2 regions of the Herbaspirillum sp. GW822-FHT03A08 genome follow, and region 1 is predicted to be linked to the other one. Evidence: predicted binding sites of a transcription regulator. Region 1 holds the regulator's gene; the other holds the start of a gene.
The links. Region 1 encodes FliA, which starts transcription of late flagellar genes. Its sites were predicted from a motif close to CTAAAGTTTNNNNNNNNNNNGCCGNTA; they were not measured.
Positions count from the first base shown of each region.

Region 2: the regulator FliA is predicted to act here: its motif matches at 1,882-1,908, upstream of AC1RN6_RS19695 (DUF4088 family protein).

Region 1 covers NZ_JBXANR010000003.1:221,236-230,444, reverse strand. The annotation lists gene flgE (flagellar hook protein FlgE) at 1-724, opposite strand, end outside; gene AC1RN6_RS10225 (flagellar hook assembly protein FlgD) at 758-1,471, opposite strand; gene flgC (flagellar basal body rod protein FlgC) at 1,486-1,890, opposite strand; gene flgB (flagellar basal body rod protein FlgB) at 1,896-2,318, opposite strand; gene flgA (flagellar basal body P-ring formation chaperone FlgA) at 2,530-3,252, shown strand; gene flgM (flagellar biosynthesis anti-sigma factor FlgM) at 3,361-3,675, shown strand; gene AC1RN6_RS10200 (flagella synthesis protein FlgN) at 3,680-4,159, shown strand; gene motD (flagellar motor protein MotD) at 4,229-5,029, opposite strand; gene AC1RN6_RS10190 (flagellar motor protein) at 5,053-5,799, opposite strand; gene AC1RN6_RS10185 (RNA polymerase sigma factor FliA) at 5,781-6,515, opposite strand; gene AC1RN6_RS10180 (MinD/ParA family ATP-binding protein) at 6,522-7,319, opposite strand; gene flhF (flagellar biosynthesis GTPase FlhF) at 7,354-8,802, opposite strand; gene flhA (flagellar biosynthesis protein FlhA) at 8,799-9,209, opposite strand, start outside.
Region 2 covers NZ_JBXANR010000006.1:237,338-246,546, reverse strand. The annotation lists gene AC1RN6_RS19705 (methyl-accepting chemotaxis protein) at 1-94, shown strand, start outside; gene AC1RN6_RS19700 (ABC transporter substrate-binding protein) at 157-1,032, opposite strand; gene AC1RN6_RS19695 (DUF4088 family protein) at 1,145-1,867, opposite strand; gene AC1RN6_RS19690 (methyltransferase domain-containing protein) at 2,069-2,857, opposite strand; gene AC1RN6_RS19685 (MFS transporter) at 2,889-4,286, opposite strand; gene AC1RN6_RS19680 (MmgE/PrpD family protein) at 4,378-5,784, opposite strand; gene AC1RN6_RS19675 (LysR family transcriptional regulator) at 6,017-6,979, shown strand; gene AC1RN6_RS19670 (GntR family transcriptional regulator) at 6,997-7,671, opposite strand; gene AC1RN6_RS19665 (amidase) at 7,845-9,110, opposite strand; gene AC1RN6_RS19660 (ABC transporter substrate-binding protein) at 9,195-9,209, opposite strand, start outside.

The DNA.
Region 1 (9,209 bases):
CTTGCGTGGCAGGAGCGACAATAGCTGGGTATGGCGCACCATCGACTGTCGTGTAGACATCCCAATTGGTCGCCGTGGCAGTCGACGTTGCGGTGTTCTTTACGTAGTAAGTCTGAACGTTATAGCTGTTACCCAGACTGTCATAGACGGTCACGCCAGTTGTGCTGTTCCACGTTGAGGAATCACCAAAAACGAAGGGTGTCGTTGTGGAGTTGACTCCGGTCAGACGGGAGTCCAGATTCAACTTGGTCGATACGGCAGTCGTCTGCGTAGCGGGAATATTCGAGGTATCGATCTTGAGCGGTACCGGATCACCGCCAACCACCGTACCCAGCCAACCGGTCAGGTAGGCGCCTTTTTCGCTTGGGTTGATGATGTAGCCATCCTTGTCCAGCTGGAACTGACCGTTGCGGCCGTACAGCGGCGCTGCATCGGACAGGCTGCTCTGCATGCGGAAGAAGCCGTCGCCGTTGATGGCGATGTCCAGCGGATTGTTGGTGGTGGTGACGTTACCTTGCGTGAAAGCTTGCTGCACGTTCGCCACGGCTACACCGATACCAACCGGCGAATTGCCGGAACGGTTCATCGAGTTGGCGTACATGTCGGCGAATTGCGCCTGTGCCGATTTGAAACCCACTGTGCTGGCGTTGGCAACGTTATTGCCGATGACGTCGAGGCTCTTCGATGCCCCCGCCAAACCGCTCAGGCCTTGTTGAAAACTCATTTGATTCTCCTTGTGCTGAAAGCGGTCAGTGGATTAAAGAATTTGGACTACGTCGGTAGTCTTGATAGTGCCGATGTTCGATACGTTCAGCTTGACGCCGTCGGCGCCGGTGCTGACGCTGGCGACAGTACCGAATGCCAGTGCCGTCGCGCCGACTGCCGCACCCGCGCTGGTTGCCGACACGGTGAAAGTATAAGTGCCGTCTTTTGCCTGGGTGCCGGCATCGGTTGCGCCGTTCCAGATGATAGGCAACGTGCCTGCTGTCTGCGTACCCAGATCCAGCGAGTGGACGACATTGCCGGCCGAGTCGCGGATGGTGACTTTGACGCTGTCGGCGTTGTCGGCCAATTGCACGCCGAAGATCGCTTTCTGGGTTGTGACGTCATTGCCGCTGGCGTCCTTGGTCGTATCCGATGTCAGCGTGACGTTATTGCCCGGCGCCAGGACGCTATGACCGATCATGTTGGCGGCCTGCAGCGATTGCGATGCGCCCAGATTGCTCATCAGCGACGCCAGAGTCGTGTTCAACTGGCTGATACCGGAAACCGTCGACAGCTGTGCCAGCTGAGTGGTCAGCTGCGAGTTATCCATCGGGTTGGTCGGATCCTGATTTTGCATCTGCACGGTCAGCAGTTTCAGGAAACGTTGCTGAATCGCTTCAGGGCTGTTGTCGTTCAGGCTGGAAGTGCTTGTAGAAGTCTGCGTCCCATTCATGGACGTCAGCAGATCAGAGGAAACAGTAGTCATGATTAGGATCTTCCTTAAGTACCGATAGTGAGGGTTTTCATCAACATATTCTTGGCGGTGTTCATCGTCTCGACGTTGGTCTGATACGAGCGCGAAGCGGAGATCATGTTGACCATCTCCTCTACCGGATTAACGTTCGGCATGGCGACATAGCCGTTGGCATCAGCGAGTGGATGCTTCGGATCGTATGTCAGCTTCGGCGGCGCCTGATCTTCAACGATCTGGTCGACCTTGACGCCGCTGTCGGAAATATTGCCGTAAGGAACAGCCTTGAACACAACTTGTTTGGCCTTGTACGGCTGACCGTTGGGGCTGGTTGCGCTGTCGGCGTTGGCGATATTACTGGCAACGGTATTGAGGCGCTGCGACTGCGCGCTCATGGCCGAGCCGGCAACATTAAAAATATTGGAAAGAGACATGATGATCAGCCCGGTTGGATGGCGGCGAGCAGCGTCTTGATCTGCCCGTTGACGGCCGTAACGCCTGCTTCGTAGCGCACGGCATTGTCGGTAAATTGGTTGCGTTCGACGTCCATGTCGACGGTATTGCCGTCTACGCTACCCTGCGTAACCGTGCGATACAGCAGCGGCGAACCGCCGATACCGCTGTCGCCTGTCGGCTTGCCCGCAATGTGGCCTGCCGAGGTGCGCGCCAGCTCTACCGGCGGCACTTTGGTCGTTTTGCCGTCCATGGCGCCTTGCAGAGTTTTCGCGAAGTCGATATCGCGCGCTTTATAATTGGGCGTGTCGGCATTGGCGATGTTGGATGCCAGCAATTGCTGACGCTGGGCGCGCAAGTTCAGCGCCGTCTCGTTAAACCTCAGATAATCATCCAGTTTTGCGACCATCGATTTCTCCTGAATGCGCCCTTCATAAAGTACGCATTACGCCGATAATGGGATTTAGATACCATTGGATCATACGACCCCACCCAAAACTCGATTGCCCGATAAAGAGATAAATCTATGCCTTGTTCAGCCTTTTGATGAAGGTTGCCGCCATTAGTATTGCTGACACGATGGCCACCTCTTCGGCCGCTAAGGTGTTAAAGTTGTTGTTATGAAATCATTCCTCAAAGCGCTGATGCTGCTTTTGCCTGCCATCGGGTTTTCTGCGCTTGCACAAACGGCAACTCCGGATCCATCCAACTCCCCGCCAAAGCAGAATCTGGGCGCTTTGCAGCAAGTCGCGGAACAGTTCATCAAGATGCAGACTGCCGGCCTCTCCGGGACCGTCAACACCACCGTTGAACCGGTCGACAGCCGCCTGAATCTGGCAGCCTGCGCAGCACCGCAGGCCTTCCTGCCCAATGGCGGGCGCTTGTGGGGCAAAACCACCATCGGCATCAAGTGCACCGCCCCTTCGCCCTGGACGATTTACGTCCGCGCTACCGTGCAAGTCGTCGCCGAATATATTGTCACCGCCACCCCTCTGGCGCAAGGCCAAACCATCGGTCCGAACGACATCACGAAGATCAAAGGCGACCTGTCGAATTTACCCAGCGGCATCATTACCGACGCGTCACAGGCTATCGGCCGCACCGCCAGCATGTCACTGGCAGCAGGTGCGCCATTGCGCCAGGATATTTTGCGCGCCAATCGTGTCGTACAACAAGGACAGTCGGTTCGGATCGTATCCACCGGCCCGGGTTTCCAGATTGCAACTGAAGGCCGCGCCCTGAACAACGCCAGCGAAGGCCAGATAGCACAAGCCCGGACGCCGACCGGACAGGTGGTCAGCGGGGTCGCCAGAGCAGGTGGAATTGTTGAGATTAATTACTGACGGACAACAAACTCTTGCCGGACAAAAAGTATTAAAGTTTGCGGAAAAATCGCCGATAATCTATGCAACAGGCGGGCCAGAGAGCCCTAACCACTCAAGGATGATGCCGTGAACGTTAATGACGCACTTAAAGCTGGCAAAGGTTTACCAGAAGTCGCGCAGCCCCAGCCGCGCACTTCAGGCACGACCGGCGCCAAGACGGATACAGTGAGCGCCGATTCCGCCAATGTACAGCTGTCCGCCCAATACCAGTCGCTTGGTACGAAGGCTGCAGCAGGTCCAAGCGGCAGTTTCGATGCAAAGAAAGTTGCAGAAATCAAAGCAGCAATTGCCAACGGCACCTTCCAGGTTGATCCGGAGAAAGTTGCCAGCGGTCTGTTGGATACCGTGAAAAATCTGATTGGTACACGCAGCAAAGCTTAATGTAATGACAAGCACGACTTCGCAATTGCCCTCTCACTATCTTGCTGAAGAAAAGCAGGTAACGTCACGCCTTGTTGCAACACTGCAGCAAGAGCAAACCCTGCTCAGCGGCAACGGCGACGCGGATGAAATCCCAAACGTCATCAATCAAAAAGCGCAGATCATTGCCGAAATGGCAAGATTGGCAGATCAACGCTATCGCCTGCTGTCGGCAGTCGGTTTTCCTGCAAGCGAAAACGGCATGCAAAGCTGGCTCGATCAACATGGCGCCGAAGCCGACAAGGCTCAGTGGAATGAATTGTTTGAACTGGCGCAAACTGCGCGCGAATTGAATCGCGTCAATGGCACACTGGTCGGCCGTCAGATGGCAATCAACCAAAACGCGTTGAAGATTCTGCAAGGAAGAAGTGGCGGCGGCTCACTCTACGGCCCGGATGGATCGGCCAGCGTCAGCACCACCGGACGTCCGCTTGGCATAGGCTGAGCCAGACATTGATAATAAAAAGACCGCTGATGCGGTCTTTTTTTTATTATGCGCCAAGCTTAGCGCTTGCTAAGGCCTGGCCTTCGGCACACCGTCGGCAATCGGCACTTCGGTGACCTGCTCCGCCAGACGCGACAAAATCATCACATCCACGCGCCGGTTACGCAAACGCCCTTCCGGCGTGTCGTTCGATGCGACCGGCTGATTTGATCCATGCCCCACGGCGGTCAGCCGCATCTCGGCGATCCCCTGATTGCTGAACAGACGTGCAACGGTGCTCGCGCGCACGGCAGAGAGCTCCCAGTTGGATGGAAACACGGCAGTACTGATTTGCGTGTTGTCGGTGTGACCTTCGATCTGGATCGCATGATCGTCATTCTTGAGCACTCTGGCGATGGCGATCAAAGTCTCTTCCGACTCCTTGCTGACCTTGGCGTCGCCAGGCGCAAACAATACATTGGCGTTAATCTCGACATTCACGCCGACACTGGTCTGCGTGACCCGCACCTTCCCCTCCTGCACCAGCGGCGCCAACACTTGCATGATGTCGCGCGCCATGTCCGTCATGCGTTCCTTTTCACGTCGCAAGGCTTCACTGTTTCGCGGCTTTTGCAGGGGAGGAATTTTCGGTGTGGCGGCTTGTTGTGCGCCTTGGCCGCCGGCTTGCACAATCACCGGCGCGGTAGAGATCGGCTCTTTGCCAAAGGCGTTGATCAGCGAGTCGGCGAGGATCTTGTATTTGCCTTCATTGACCTGGGAGATGGCATACATGACCACGAAAAAAGCAAACAGCAGCGTAATGAAGTCGGCATAGGAAACCAGCCAGCGCTCATGATTCTCGTGTTCTTCCTCATGTTTCTTGCGCGCCATGGCTACCGCCCGTTCTCACGTTCTTATGCGTTTTCGAAGTACGACTCGGCCCGCTCCTGAATAACCCGCGGATTGTCGCCACTGGCGATGCCGAACAAACTGTCGGCCACCATCTCTCGTCTGAGCACTTCTGCGGCCAACAGTTCTTTCAGTTTATTGGCAACCGGCAAGAAGAATAAATTGGCCAGCCCTACGCCGTAAATCGTAGCAACGAACGCGACGGCAATCCCGCCGCCCAGACGCGCCGGATCGGCCAGATTTTCCATGACATGAATCAAACCTAGCACGGCGCCGAGAATACCGATGGTCGGCGAATAGCCGCCGGCGGCTTCCCAGATCTTCAACGCCTGGCGCTGCCGGGTTTCATAAGTAGAAATGTCGATCTCGAGAATTTCGAGCAGTTTGGCAGGCGTGATGCCATCGATCAGAAGACGCAGCCCTTTCTTGATGAAAGGATCGTTTGTGTCGTTCATGTGCTCCTCCAGATGCAGCAAGCCCTCGCGACGCGAAATGGTGCTCCAGAGCGAGATGTTTTCGATCAGTTTACGATGATCGTGAACAGGGGGAGAAAAGACCGAAGCGATCAACTTCACGCCGAGCATGAAATTGTCGAGTCTGGTTTGCAGAAGAACGGCGCCGACGGTGCCGGCAAAGACGATCAGAAATGCCGTCGGCTGCAAGATGGAACTGAGATGACCGCCTTCCAACACCTGCCCCAGAAAGATTCCTCCCAAGGCTAACGCCAAACCGCCTATGCTACTCCAGTCCACGCTTGCTCCCTCAAGGTCGAGCGCATGCGAGCAATCGCCTGACTATGCAACTGGCATACTCGTGACTCGGACACGCCCATGACGGCGCCGATTTCTTTCAGGTTCATTTCCTGCTCGTAGTACAAGCCCATCAGGATCTTTTCACGCTCCGGCAAAGCCTTGATCGAATCGATCACTGCTTCGCGGAAACCGCCGTTGATCAGATTCTGCAGCGGGTCGTCGTTCTGGCTGGTCTGATAGCGATCGAGAAAATGCTCATGACCGCCTTCAGCGTCATGGAAATCTTCGTAATAGATCAGTTGATGGCCGCCGCATTCGGTCAGCATCTCCTGATATTCGTTCAGACTCATCTTGAGCTGCTTGGCGACTTCCGTCTCTTGCGGCGGCCGGCCCAATTGCTGCATCAGAACATGGATCGCATCTTCGATCTTGCGCGTGCTTTGACGGATGCTGCGCGGCAGCCAGTCGCTGCTGCGCAACTCGTCGAGCATGGCGCCGCGGATACGCTGCACCGCATAAGTTTCGAACTGCGCGCCATGCGTTTCTTCATAGCGATTGACAGCATCAAGCAGGCCGATCATGCCGGCTTGAATCAAGTCGTCCACTTCCACGCTCGGTGGAAGTTTTGCCTTCATCTGATGCGCCAGCTTTTTTACCAGCGGCGCATGCAGCTGCAGCAAATGATTCTTGTCCGTCTTGCCATTGACGTTATACATAACACGTCATACTCCGAGACTTGCACCATCGGTTGCCATACCGTACGTGCCCTTGGTGAGATTGGAAAGCGAGAACTGATTGGCCAAACGCTTAAATGCAACTGTTGCGCCGGTCAGAGGAAATGCCTCCAGCACGGTGCGGCCCTGCCCCGAAGCGCGGCGGATATGCTCGTCGGCCGGGATCGAACCCATGAAATTCAATTGTGCCGCCAGATAACGATTGGCTGCCTGCGCCATGTTGGCGAACACCATTTGCGCTTCCGCATCCGATCCGCCGGTGACCAGCAGATTGAAGGGGCGACGCCCCAGGCGGTCGCTCAGACTCTTGATCAGGACGTAAGCCGACTTGATGGAAGTTGCGCTGGTCGACATGTGGACGACGATCTCACCCATTTCCATTGCCGGCACCGGCAATACGTCATCATCGTTCAACTCGCCATTGACGAGCGTGATGTCTGATTCGGCTGTGAGCGCATCGAAAATTGCGGCCAGGCGGGAAGCTTGCGGATGCGTGGCTGCAGACACGTTTTTACGCGACAAGCGCGCCAATGCAAAACCTTCAGGCACCAGACGCACCGCTTCGTCGAGATGACGCTCCTGACGCGCGACGTCGAGCAGGCTCGCTACGGTCAGTCCGCCAAACCGGGACAAGATGCTCGAGGGCGTCATGCAAGCGTCGACCAGCAAGGCGTTGCAGTCATTCGCGGCCAGAGAAGCAGCCAGATTGATCAGCATCGCGCCTTTTTCGTCGTCGGGTAATACCGAGAAGAAACTGAACACGCGCGGCGTCGGACGCTCCAGCATCCGGCGCAGTCCTTCCGCTTGATCAACATCATAGCTAGCCAAGGATCACCTCCCGCAGGCTTTTATCGTTCATGGCCGTTGCTGTCGGTCCGACAACAACGGGCAACTCTGCATCCTGAAACTCGAACGGCGCGGTTTCACGTTTCAGTTTAAAGGCCCGGTCAGCCAGGTACAACTTGTTGGCGACGTGCAAGTCTTCAGGAACGCGCTGACCGTTTGCAACGTAGTACAGATTCAGTTTTTGACGGATGACAACATCAAGCACGTTGCCGATAGTCGCTGCTTCATCCAGTTTGGTGATGATGCAGCCGGCCAGGCCGTCGCCGGAATACGCGCTCACCACTTCATTGAGCGTGCCGCCGGTGGCTGTTGCATTGAGGCAAAGCAGGCGTTTGATCTCAGTGCCGGCGCCGGACAGCATGGCTGCCTGTTCGGCAACCATCTGATCGCGCTGGCCCATGCCTGCCGTATCGATTAGGACAGTATGTTTGCCGCTCAGTTCGTCCAAAGCGATACGTAAATCAGCTTCATCTTTCACCGAGTGCACCATGACGCCGAGAATCTTGCCGTAAATGCGCAATTGTTCGTAGCCGCCGATACGGTAACCGTCGGTAGTAATCAAGGCCAGCTTGCCCGGACCGTGGCGCATCACACAACGCGCCGCCAGCTTGGCAGTCGTGGTCGTTTTGCCAACACCGGTCGGACCGACCAGTGCGTAGACGCCACCCTCTTCCAGCAATTCGTTTTCGTTGGCCATGGTCATCAGATTCTTGGCCAGCACCGATTTCACCCAGAACATCGCGTCTTGCGACTTCGGATTCTGCGGCAGATTTTCCGTAATCAGACGCGACAGACTGGCGCTGAAACCGGCTGCCAGCATTTCACGCATGATGGCGGCCTTGGCCGGCTCACGCTTTTGCGTGCCGCCCCAGGAAATTTCCGCCAGCTGGGTTTCCAGCACGCCGCGCATGGAACGGATTTCGGTCATCACGTCGGACAGAATCTCGTCGTAATCCTTGCCGTCGAATTCAGCCATGATTGGCGATTGCTTCGGACGCTGTGCGGATGGCGAAGCGGGCGCGGCAGACGAAGCAGGACGCTGCTGCTGAGCGCTCTCTTGCTGTTCCCTGGCGCTGGCGCGCGCGGCATTGCGGGTGCGCCATACGCGTGCTTCCGCCTGTGCGGCGCTGTGTTCGATCGCGTTCGATTCGACACCCAGCCCCTGATGCTCGACGCGGCGCGGCACAGCAGCCTGCGGCTGAACCGGCTGCGCGGGAGGTCGTCGCACAGCCGGGCGCGGCATCGCGTCCTTGGCCATGGCCGGCACCACCAGCGAAGACATGTCTTCGTTTGCCATCGCCAGAATCTCGACACCATCTTCGATATTACGATTGGAGAGGATGACCGCATCCGGACCAAGCGCTTCGCGAACCTGGCGCCATGCATCGCGCGACGAACCTGCAATAAATTTTTTAACGTTCATGCTTGCCCTCCAACTAGGCTAGTAACTTTAATCGTTTTCGAATCAGGAACTTCAGCGTGCGACAGCACCCGGAGCTGCGGCATTGCACGTCGCAGGAAGCGCGACAGCAATGCTCGTAACGGTGCCGGGACCAACAATACCGGGGTCAAACCCAATTGCTCTTGATGACGTGCTGCATTCTCTGTCTGTGTAATCAGCGCATCGGCCAGACCCGGCTCGATACCGCCTCCATCCGGACCGCTGGCTTGCATTGCCTGCATCAGCAGGCGTTCGAGCTTGCCGTCGAGCGCCATGACGGACAGCTCTGCTTCGGTCGGGAAAATCTGCTGCACAATCGCGCGGCCCAAGGCAATACGCACGATGGCGGTAAGTTCGTTCGGCTCCTGCACCCGTGCTGCATTTTCGGC
Region 2 (9,209 bases), on a different contig from region 1:
AGCGAAAGTACAGCGTTTACAGGATTTCGCGCACAGACCGGCGCGTCAGGCGCACCCATCGCCGGGCGTTGCAATACAACGCCGTATCGCCTGAGTCCCACACCAAGGGATGCGACAGCCCCGGCTTGCATGCCGGGGCGCTTGCCGGCTCTTCTGTCAGTCGCCCGCGTTGGCGACGATCGCGCCTTCAATACCGTTCTTTGCGAGCGAAGCGGCGACAAATCCCGACGCCTTCATCTCTTCAACAAAGCTGGCCAGATAAGCCGCTGCCGCGTCGCCTCTTGCCTTCGGCACACCCATCGCCTGGCGAATCACCATGAAACGCTGCGGCAGGATCCGCATGCCGCCGACCTTTGCCGCATCCTGTTCAAGCTGCTGTTTGACGCCGGCCGCCACGCTCAGATTCTGATCGATGAAACCCTGCACCACCGCAGGTGAAGTCGGGATGCGCACGATAGTGGCCTGATGCAGTTCGCGTGACAGGAACAGATCATAGGCACTGCCCTTGCCGACGGCGACGGTGATGCCCGGCTTGTCGACCTGCTCATTGGCCGTGATCGGTGAATCGTTGCGCACGGCATAGAACCCTTCGATCAGCACATACGGACCGGTGAAGCTGATCTCTTGCGCGCGCTTGGGGTCGACTGCAAAAAAGCCGATGTCGGCCTTATCCTGCTCGATGTTTTCCACTGAATTGCCGGCCGATTTCACCGCCACCAGTTGCAGCGGCACGCCCAGCCGTCTGGCAAGCTCCGTCGCCAGATCGACCGACACGCCGACCGGTGCGCCGGTCTTGGGATCGAGGTTCGCCAATACCGGATTGCCGAGATTGATCGATGCGCGCAGCGTGCCGTGGGGCGCAAACAGCGCCACCACGGATTGATCAGCTTGCACAGGGGAAGAGGGCGTCGATTGCGTCATCGTGGTTCCTGAAGTTTGCGCCAGTGCGGCGGCGTTGCATGTCAGAAGAACCGTCAGTGCGGAGAGTGCCGCCAGCGCTGTCCGGTTCTTCAGTGTTGTGAATGTCTTCATCGTGGCGTGACCTTTGTTGGATTCTTTTTGCAGGCTTTGTGTAATACGCAATTCAGGATGATGGCACAACAGTGCGGACGGCGCAGATGACGCAGTTGCAGGATGCGGGCAATCAGGCAAACACGCTGCGCCACCAGGCAATCGCGCGGGTCAGGAAGCTTTCTTCCTCTTCAAAGAGATAAGGCTTCTTCATGCGCAGACGCTCCAGAATTTCTTTCTCTTCCTTCTCCTTGACCGTGCCATACGCAATACCCAGTTTCAGCAGGCTGCGCAGGGCGCCCAGCTTTTCATGCGCGACGGCGCCCCGGGCATGCTCGACCGCGATCTTGGCGTCATGCAGTTGCTGCGCCAGCGATGCGGCGAGCCGCCATGCCGGCGTCTTCAGTTTCTCTTCCACCTGGGCGATGCTGACCGCCGCCGACTTGATCTGCGCCGCCAGGATGTCGATCTGCGACTCATCGCCCTTGGCCTGCTTGACGATGGCCGTGGCCCACGCCTTGGATGCTGCCGTCAGATCGTCGGAACCCCAATCCTGGCGCACCGCGATATGGAAGCCGTAGTTCGACGCCTGCGAAATCAGGATCGCCACTACGTCCGGAAAATCCTTGTCCAGCGCGCGTTTTGCCCACGCGTATTGACCCGACATCATCAGATGTTGCACGGCTTCTTCAGTCAGGAAGTTCGTGTTGTCTGATATTTTTGCCAACAAAAAACTGTCGAACGACGGCGCCACAAAACCTGAGTCGCACTTCAATGACAGACGGATGAAGTTCTTGAATTCGCGATCCAGCGATTCATAGACTTCGTCCTTGACGTTCATGTTGATTTTTTTCATGTTCTTCTCCCGTAGTACTACCGTGCACGTTAAGACTTTAGTTGCGAATCCTTCAATGTCAATCTCTGCCCGGGTTTGAGGCAGAGACATCGGCGACAGCGAAGGTTTCGCACCGGATGTTTGTTAACGGCAAGTATGGCGGAGAACTTTATCGCGGGAAATATTTTCTGCGATAAAAATCATCACTCTTTCAGCGTTCGCTCAAAGAGTGATGACTAAAAACAAACGTTGAAACGGCAACAAGGTCGTACCGTCTGTGCCGGCCGGATATGCCTCGCGCATCTTTTGCGCATACGCCTCGCGGAACGCGGCGAGGCGGTCGCCCTGCAATTTCTCCAGATAAGGACGCAGGCTGCTGCCGCTGGCCCATTGCACCACCGGATCCGGGCCGCTGAGCACGTGCAGATAAGTTGTCTGCCAGATATCGATGGTCGACGCCAGGGGGCGCAGCAGGTCGTAGTAACCCTGCGGGGTCAGCACCGAGCGCCGCTCCGAGACGTCGCCCAGCACATCGGCAAACGCCGGCGAGCGCGCCAGCCGGACCTGTTCCAGACGCAAGGGTGCGTCATGCATGATCGGCATCTGCACCGCCAGGCAGCCGCCGGGCCGCAGGAAAGAGATCAGCCGCCTGAACAGCTGCGCATGGTCCGGCAGCCACTGCAAGGTGGCGTTGGTGTAAATCAGATCGAACGGTTCATCCGGCGCCCAGGCGCTGATATCGGCCTGCAGGAAGCCGCAGTCGGGTGCTTCCTTGCGCGCTTTTTCCAGCATGCTTTCAGAACCGTCCACGCCGTGCACGTCGGCATCGGGCCAGCGCTGCTTGAGTATCGCGGTCAGGTTGCCGGCGCCGCAGCCCAGATCCAGGATGCGCGTTGGCGACACCGGAGGAACATGCGTCAGCAGATCGATGGCAGGGCGCAGGCGTTCATCGCCGAAGCGCAGATATTGCGAAGCGTCCCACAAGTCGGCATTGGCATTTTTGGCAGGCATGATGTCTTCCTATTGTATGCAGTAAGCAGGTTCAGACAGAGTGCGACGCCGCCGCCTCGCGATCGATGGTCGAGCTGTGGCGCGTCTCCGGCATCACAATATACGTCACGAGCGAGATCGCTGCACACAGGCTGGCGTAGTAGAAGAACCATGGCTCATGACCGGATGCCTTCAGCCGCAACGCCACGAATTCCGTCGTGCCGCCCATCACCGCCGTGACGATGGCGAACGGCAGACCCACGCCCAGCGCGCGCACCTTGGCCGGAAACAGTTCCGACTTCACCAGCCAGTGGATCGAGCTGAAACCGCTGAGGATGCCCAGCGCCGCCAGGTTCAGCAGAAAAGCGGTGCTGGTGCTGCTGGTCGTGCCCAGCGCATGCATGATCGGAATCGTCAGGAAAGTGCCGCCGAAGCCGAAGATCATCATCACCTTGCGGCGGCCGATCACATCCGAGAGCAGACCGTACAGCGGCTGGAACACCATGTAGATCAGCAGCGCAATCGTCGTGATCAGCGTCGCCTGGTCGCGGCTGAAGCCGCTGGTATTGACCATGTACTTCTGCAGATAAATCGTGAAGGTGTAAAACGCTACGGTACCGCCGACGCTGATGCCCACGCTCCAGATCACTTCGCGTCGATGGCGCAGCAACACCTTCAGCAGGCTTTCGCCGGAACGCTTGCCATCGTGACTGCCATGGCCATGCCTGACGAAAGAATCGGTCTCGGCAATGCCGCGCCGCAGATACATGGCGAACACCGCCAGCAAGCCGCCGATGAAGAACGGAATGCGCCAGCCCCAGGCTTCCAGCTGTTCCGGCGTCAGCAATGCACGCTGCAGCAACAGCATCAGACCCAGTGCCAGCAGCTGGCCCATCACCACGGTCACTTGCACAAAGCCGACGAAGAAGCCGCGCCGTCCGGGCGGCGCCATTTCGCTCAGGTAGGTCGCACTGGTGCCGGCTTCGCCGCCCATGCTGAAACCTTGCAGCAGGCGGGCGAACACCAGGATCGCCGGCGCGGCGATGCCGATGGTGGCGTAGGTCGGCGTCAGCGCAATGATCAGCGAACCGACGCTCATCATCGCGACCGACAGGCTCAGCGCCAGCCGGCGGCCGTAGCGGTCGGCCAGCGTGCCGATCAGCCAGCTGCCGAGCGGCCGCACCACGTAGCCGACCGAAGCGATGGCGGCGGCGTTGAGCAGCTGCACCGTCATGTTCCCACCGGGGAAGAAGGCCTTGCTGAAGTAAATTGAAAAGATGGAATACGCGAGAAAGTCGTACCACTCGATCACATTGCCGGCGCTGCCGCCGATGATGGAGCGCAGGCGTCCCGGCGCTGATTGCGTCGATTGCGTTGATTGTGCGGACGGTGCAGAGACCGCGGCCTGCGGTTGTGCTGCACTATCCGGTACTTGCGATGTTACGTTCATGTTGTCTCCTGTGTAGGGCAGGCGGGACTTCGGCGTCCCGTCTCGTAAGCTTCGCGGTCCTCGAGGGAGCGCGCCATCGGCGACTGACTGGTTATTGTGGCGCTGCCAGCAAACTCACCAGATCGCCGGCATTGCTCATCTTTTCTGCCTGCATGACTTGTTCAATGATGCGCTCGCTGTGCACCGCCGACAGCCGGTGCGAGGTCAGCTTGCGGAATTTGGCGATCACTTGTCCGGCCGAGGCGAAGGAATGTTCGCTGCCGCGCGGCGTCTCGACGGTCTCCGTCAGCACCGTGCCATCGCGCAGCGTGACCTTGACGTGCACCATGTGGCGATAAACCGAACCGCGCGCCGTGATGGCCGGATCTTCAATCACCTCGACCAGTTGCGACACGCGGATGCGTTCCGGATCGGTGACTTTTTCTTCGGTGAACTGTTCGACGAAGGCGTCGCCATCCAGCAGCAGCGTCGCCACGCAATACGGCAGGTTCAGCTGCGCCGATGTCAGGCCTTGCGGCACATACTTCCAGCCCACATGATCCACCGTGACGCGCGAACCGAGGACCTGCACCTTCTCCACATCGGCCACGCCGAAGGGATGGCGCGCCTGCATGTTGCGGATCGCGTCCAGCGTGGTGTGATTGCTGCCGACGCAGGAATAAAACTTCAACGCAATCTGCGTCGTCTCAAAGCGATCGCCCAGACCGGCCGTCAGTTTGCTCATGTCGAAACGGTCGGTCGAGCGCGAGAAGGTCGAGCAGAAACCGCCATAAGGATTTTCAAACACATCCATGATGCCGGTGAAGCCCTTGCGCGCCAGCAGCGCGCCGTACAGGCCGCTTTGCGATGCCCGTCCCGCATGCATGCGCTTGACCATGGCGCCGAACTGCGCCGCCATCAGACCCGACGCCTGCGTGCCGGCAATGCCCAGCGCGTGCACGGTTTGTTCCGGTGTCAGCTTCAGCGTAGCAGAAGCCGCCGCCGCCGCCGAGAACACGCCGACGGTTGCGCCGGAATGCCAGCCCTGGGCGATATGTTCCTGTCCCATGCACATGCCCACGCGCGGGCCGATTTCATAGCCGGCGACGCAGGCGGTGAGAAAATCGCGGCCGCTCATGCCGGGATTGATTTCGGCTGCCGCAAACAAGGACGGCAGCGTCACCGCGCCGACGTGCAGGACGCCGACGCGATGCACGTCATCCAGCTCGAAGCTCTGCACCAGCGTGCCGTTGACCAGCGCGGCATGCGGCGCCGACAGGCGTTGATTGGTGCCCCATACGGTACAGCCGCCGGCGGTGGTGTCCACCTCGCCCAGCGTTTCCATCAGGATGCGGCTCCATGGCAATTGCGATCCGTAGATCGCGCAGCCGAGCGAATCGAGCATCAGCAGCTTGATGCGTTCAATCACCGGTGCGGGGATGGCGTCGTAGCGCAGCGTGCTGACGAAGTCGGCGATGCCGCGTGTATAAGGGTTCTGAAGCTGGTCGGAGTGACTCATAAGCAATTAACGTAGTGAAGACAGGGATGAGGTCGCGATCGCCGATACGGAACTCCGCCATGGCAGAGTCAAGAACGGCGCGCTTTTCGGTGACGTCAGTATTGGTCTTCGCACATTCGTTTGTAAATTGCAGGTTTCGTGTTTATTATTGCGTTTCAGGAAGTAATCGCGAGCCTGCCGGGACGCAGGCTCCGGAACAAAGGAAACAGGTGGGATCCATGAGGCAAAAGCAATGAGCCAGAAGCAATTCGGCGGCGTCGACCTGGACGGCGTGCGCGGTTTTGTCGCCGTCGCCGAACGCCAGACCTTTGCCGACGCCGCGCTGTCGCTCAATATTTCAGCCTCGGCGCTGACGCGCCGCATCCAGCGGCTGGAGACCGCCATCGGCACGCCGTTGCTGGAGCGCACCACCCGGCGCGTGGCGCTGACGCCGGCCGGGCAGTTGTTCCTGCCGGGCGCGCAACGCAGCCTGCAAGAATTGGGTACTGCGCTGCGCCAGGTGGAGGACGCCGGCAACACGCGCGTCGGGCAAATCGTCGTCGCCTGCATCCCCACGGTCGCCAAGCAACTGTTGCCGCGCATTATCCGCGACTACCGGCTGCATCGTCCCGATGTCCGCATCCGCATGATCGACGGCACCGTCGAAGTGGTGGCGCGCAATGTGCGCGACGGCACGGCCGATCTCGGGCTGACTTTTCCTACGTTGCCTGAACCTGACTTCGTCTTCGACGCGCTGGTCAGCGATCCCTATTGCCTGGTCTGTCCGACCGATCATCCGCTGGCGCAACTGAGCACCGTGCAGTGGGAAGATCTCAAGCCCTACCAGCTCATCATTTCAGGTTCCGGCAGCGGCAACCGCATCATCCTCGATCAGGCGCTGCACAACATCAACTGGCAGCCCGAGCGCCCGGTCGAGATCGAACATCTCACCACCTCTCTCGGTCTGGTCGAAGCAGGACTGGGAATCTCCGTCGTACCGCAATCGGCGCTGCCCGACGAACCGCGCTCGCGCATCGCAATTCGTCCGCTGGTCCACCCTACGGTGGCACGCACTATCGGCCTGGTGCGCCGGCGCGGCGTCACGCTCACGCCGGTGGCGCAGCATTTCCTGCGTACGGTGCGGCGCATGGCGCCGGAGTTGGAGCGGGAGAGTGAGGAATACAGCCAGCGGCTGGCGCAGCTGTCATTGAAGTAAGGCGAAAAAGCCCTGCTTTATCTGGCGGGCGCTCTCATCTGCCGCAACGTCTTCTCATTGACCGAATCCTGAATCGCGGCCAGGGTTTGTTCCAGATGCTGCTTGACGATCTTCTGCACCAGCCGGCCGTTCTTCTTGTTGAAGCCTTCGAGAATCATGCCGTGTTCTTCGTTGTCCACTTGCAGGATCTTGGGATGCATGAAGATCGAAAGCGAGACGTAAGGCTCGGCGACGACGAGCAGGTTCTTCACGATCTCGTAGAGCCGTGAATCTTCTTCGCTCATCATCAGCTTGATGTGGAATTCACGATTCAGCGCCGACCATCGATGCGGATCGGTCGAGGCGCACATTTCTTCGTGGATGGCGTTCGCCGCCTCCAGCGATTCGGGGGAAATCGAACTCACCGCCTTCTTCGCCAACAGCGGTTCCAGCGCGATGCGCAGTTCGTAGATTTCCGCGACATCCTTGACGGTCAGCCCCTTGACCACCACGCCCTTATTGGCGTCGATCAGCACCAGGCCTTCCGAGCGCAGGCCGCGAAAGGCTTCGCGCACCGGCGTGGTGCTCACTTCAAAACGCTTGGCGACTTCATCCTGCCGCAGCTTGTCGCCGGGGTGATATTTGCCGGAAAGGATGTCGTTTCTCAGCAGGCTGAGAACGTGTTGTTCGATGGTCTTGAAGGCTTTCGGCATGCGCGGCTTCTATTGGGTGTCTCGGCTGGCAGGCGGTATTCGTTCGCTTGCTCTTTGCGGCTCAATGGTTTGAGCTCTTTCGGTTGTGCTGCCACTGTATTTTGTCTTGCATGGCAGACCGGTGCAAGCACTGTACGTACTGCACCGGTCCGTGTCGCCGGTTCATGCCCTCATCAGAGCGATGCGGGCTTCATCGACGGCAGAATGGTGCTCAGCCATTGGCCGGTTTGCAGCAGCGCCAGATCGCCGTCGGCGCGTCCGATCAGCTGCACGCCATATGGCAGGAAGTCCGTCGAAAAACCAGACGGCGTCGTCACCGCCGGCAAGCCGAGCAGCGTCGCCGGTGCGCAGAAAGACGCGTCGCCGGTCTTCTCCAATCCCTTGAGTGCAGTCGTCGGCGAAGTGATCGTCATGATCGCATCGAGGTCTTTCAGCAAGGCATCGCGACCGGCACGCAGCACGCCGACCTGTTCGATCAGACCGAGGTAGGTCTCCTTGGAAATCGTCGCACCGCGGCTCACCAGCTCCCGCGTGTAAGGACCAGCCAGCGCGTCGGCATCCTTGATGTCGTCGTAGATCGCTGCGCGCGCCTCGTAGGCGAGCACGTCAACCACCAGCTTGTTGAGGTCGCGGATATCCATGCCCAGATCGGCATCGACGCATTCCACGCCGAGCGCTTCCAGGCGGCGCACCACGGCATCGAAGTTCTGCTGCACGTCGCCTTCCACCTGCGCCCACTGCGAGGAGCGATAGACGCCGATCTTGCGCGGCTTCACGCCGGCCGCAAATGCCTTGGCGGAAGCCGGCGCCGCAATCGCGTTGTCGCGCGCGATGACCGCGTGGCAGACTGCCGCCCAATAGAAGCTCGATGTGATGAAACCCAGGTGATCCAGCGTCGGCGCCAGCGCATGCACGCCCTCGGTCGGAATCAGTCCGTAAGTCGGCTTGTAGCCCACCGCGCCGCAGTACGACGCCGGCCGGATCACCGAGCCGACGGTCTGCGTGCCCAGTGCGATCGGTACGATGCCGGCGCCTACGGCTGCCGCCGAGCCGCTCGACGAGCCGCCAGGGCTATGTCCTGTATTCCATGGATTGACGGTGGCGCCCGGATCGCGCCAGGCAAATTCCGTCGTCACCGTTTTGCCGAAGATCACCGCACCCGCTGCACGCAGCTTGCTGACGATCCACGCATCCTTCTGCGGCTGATAGCCCTGAAAAATCTTCGACCCGTAAGTGGTCGGCATGTCGGCCGTATCGATCAGGTCCTTGACGGCGACCGGTACGCCGGCGAGAGGGCCGGCGCCGGAATCGCTATCGGTATCAGGATAAGCATCGGGACGATGGGTGAACGCCTTCAGCGTGCCCTCGATGCGGTCTGCCGTCGCGACTGCGAGTGAGAGCGCCGCCTGGTTTGTCTCTTGCATGTGTGATGTGCTCATGATCTGCTCTTCAGAATGAATGGCAAAGTTGCAGACCGGATGAACAAGGCGCGCCGGTCTGCTCACTTACTACCTGTTGGTCGCTTACTTGCCTGCCTT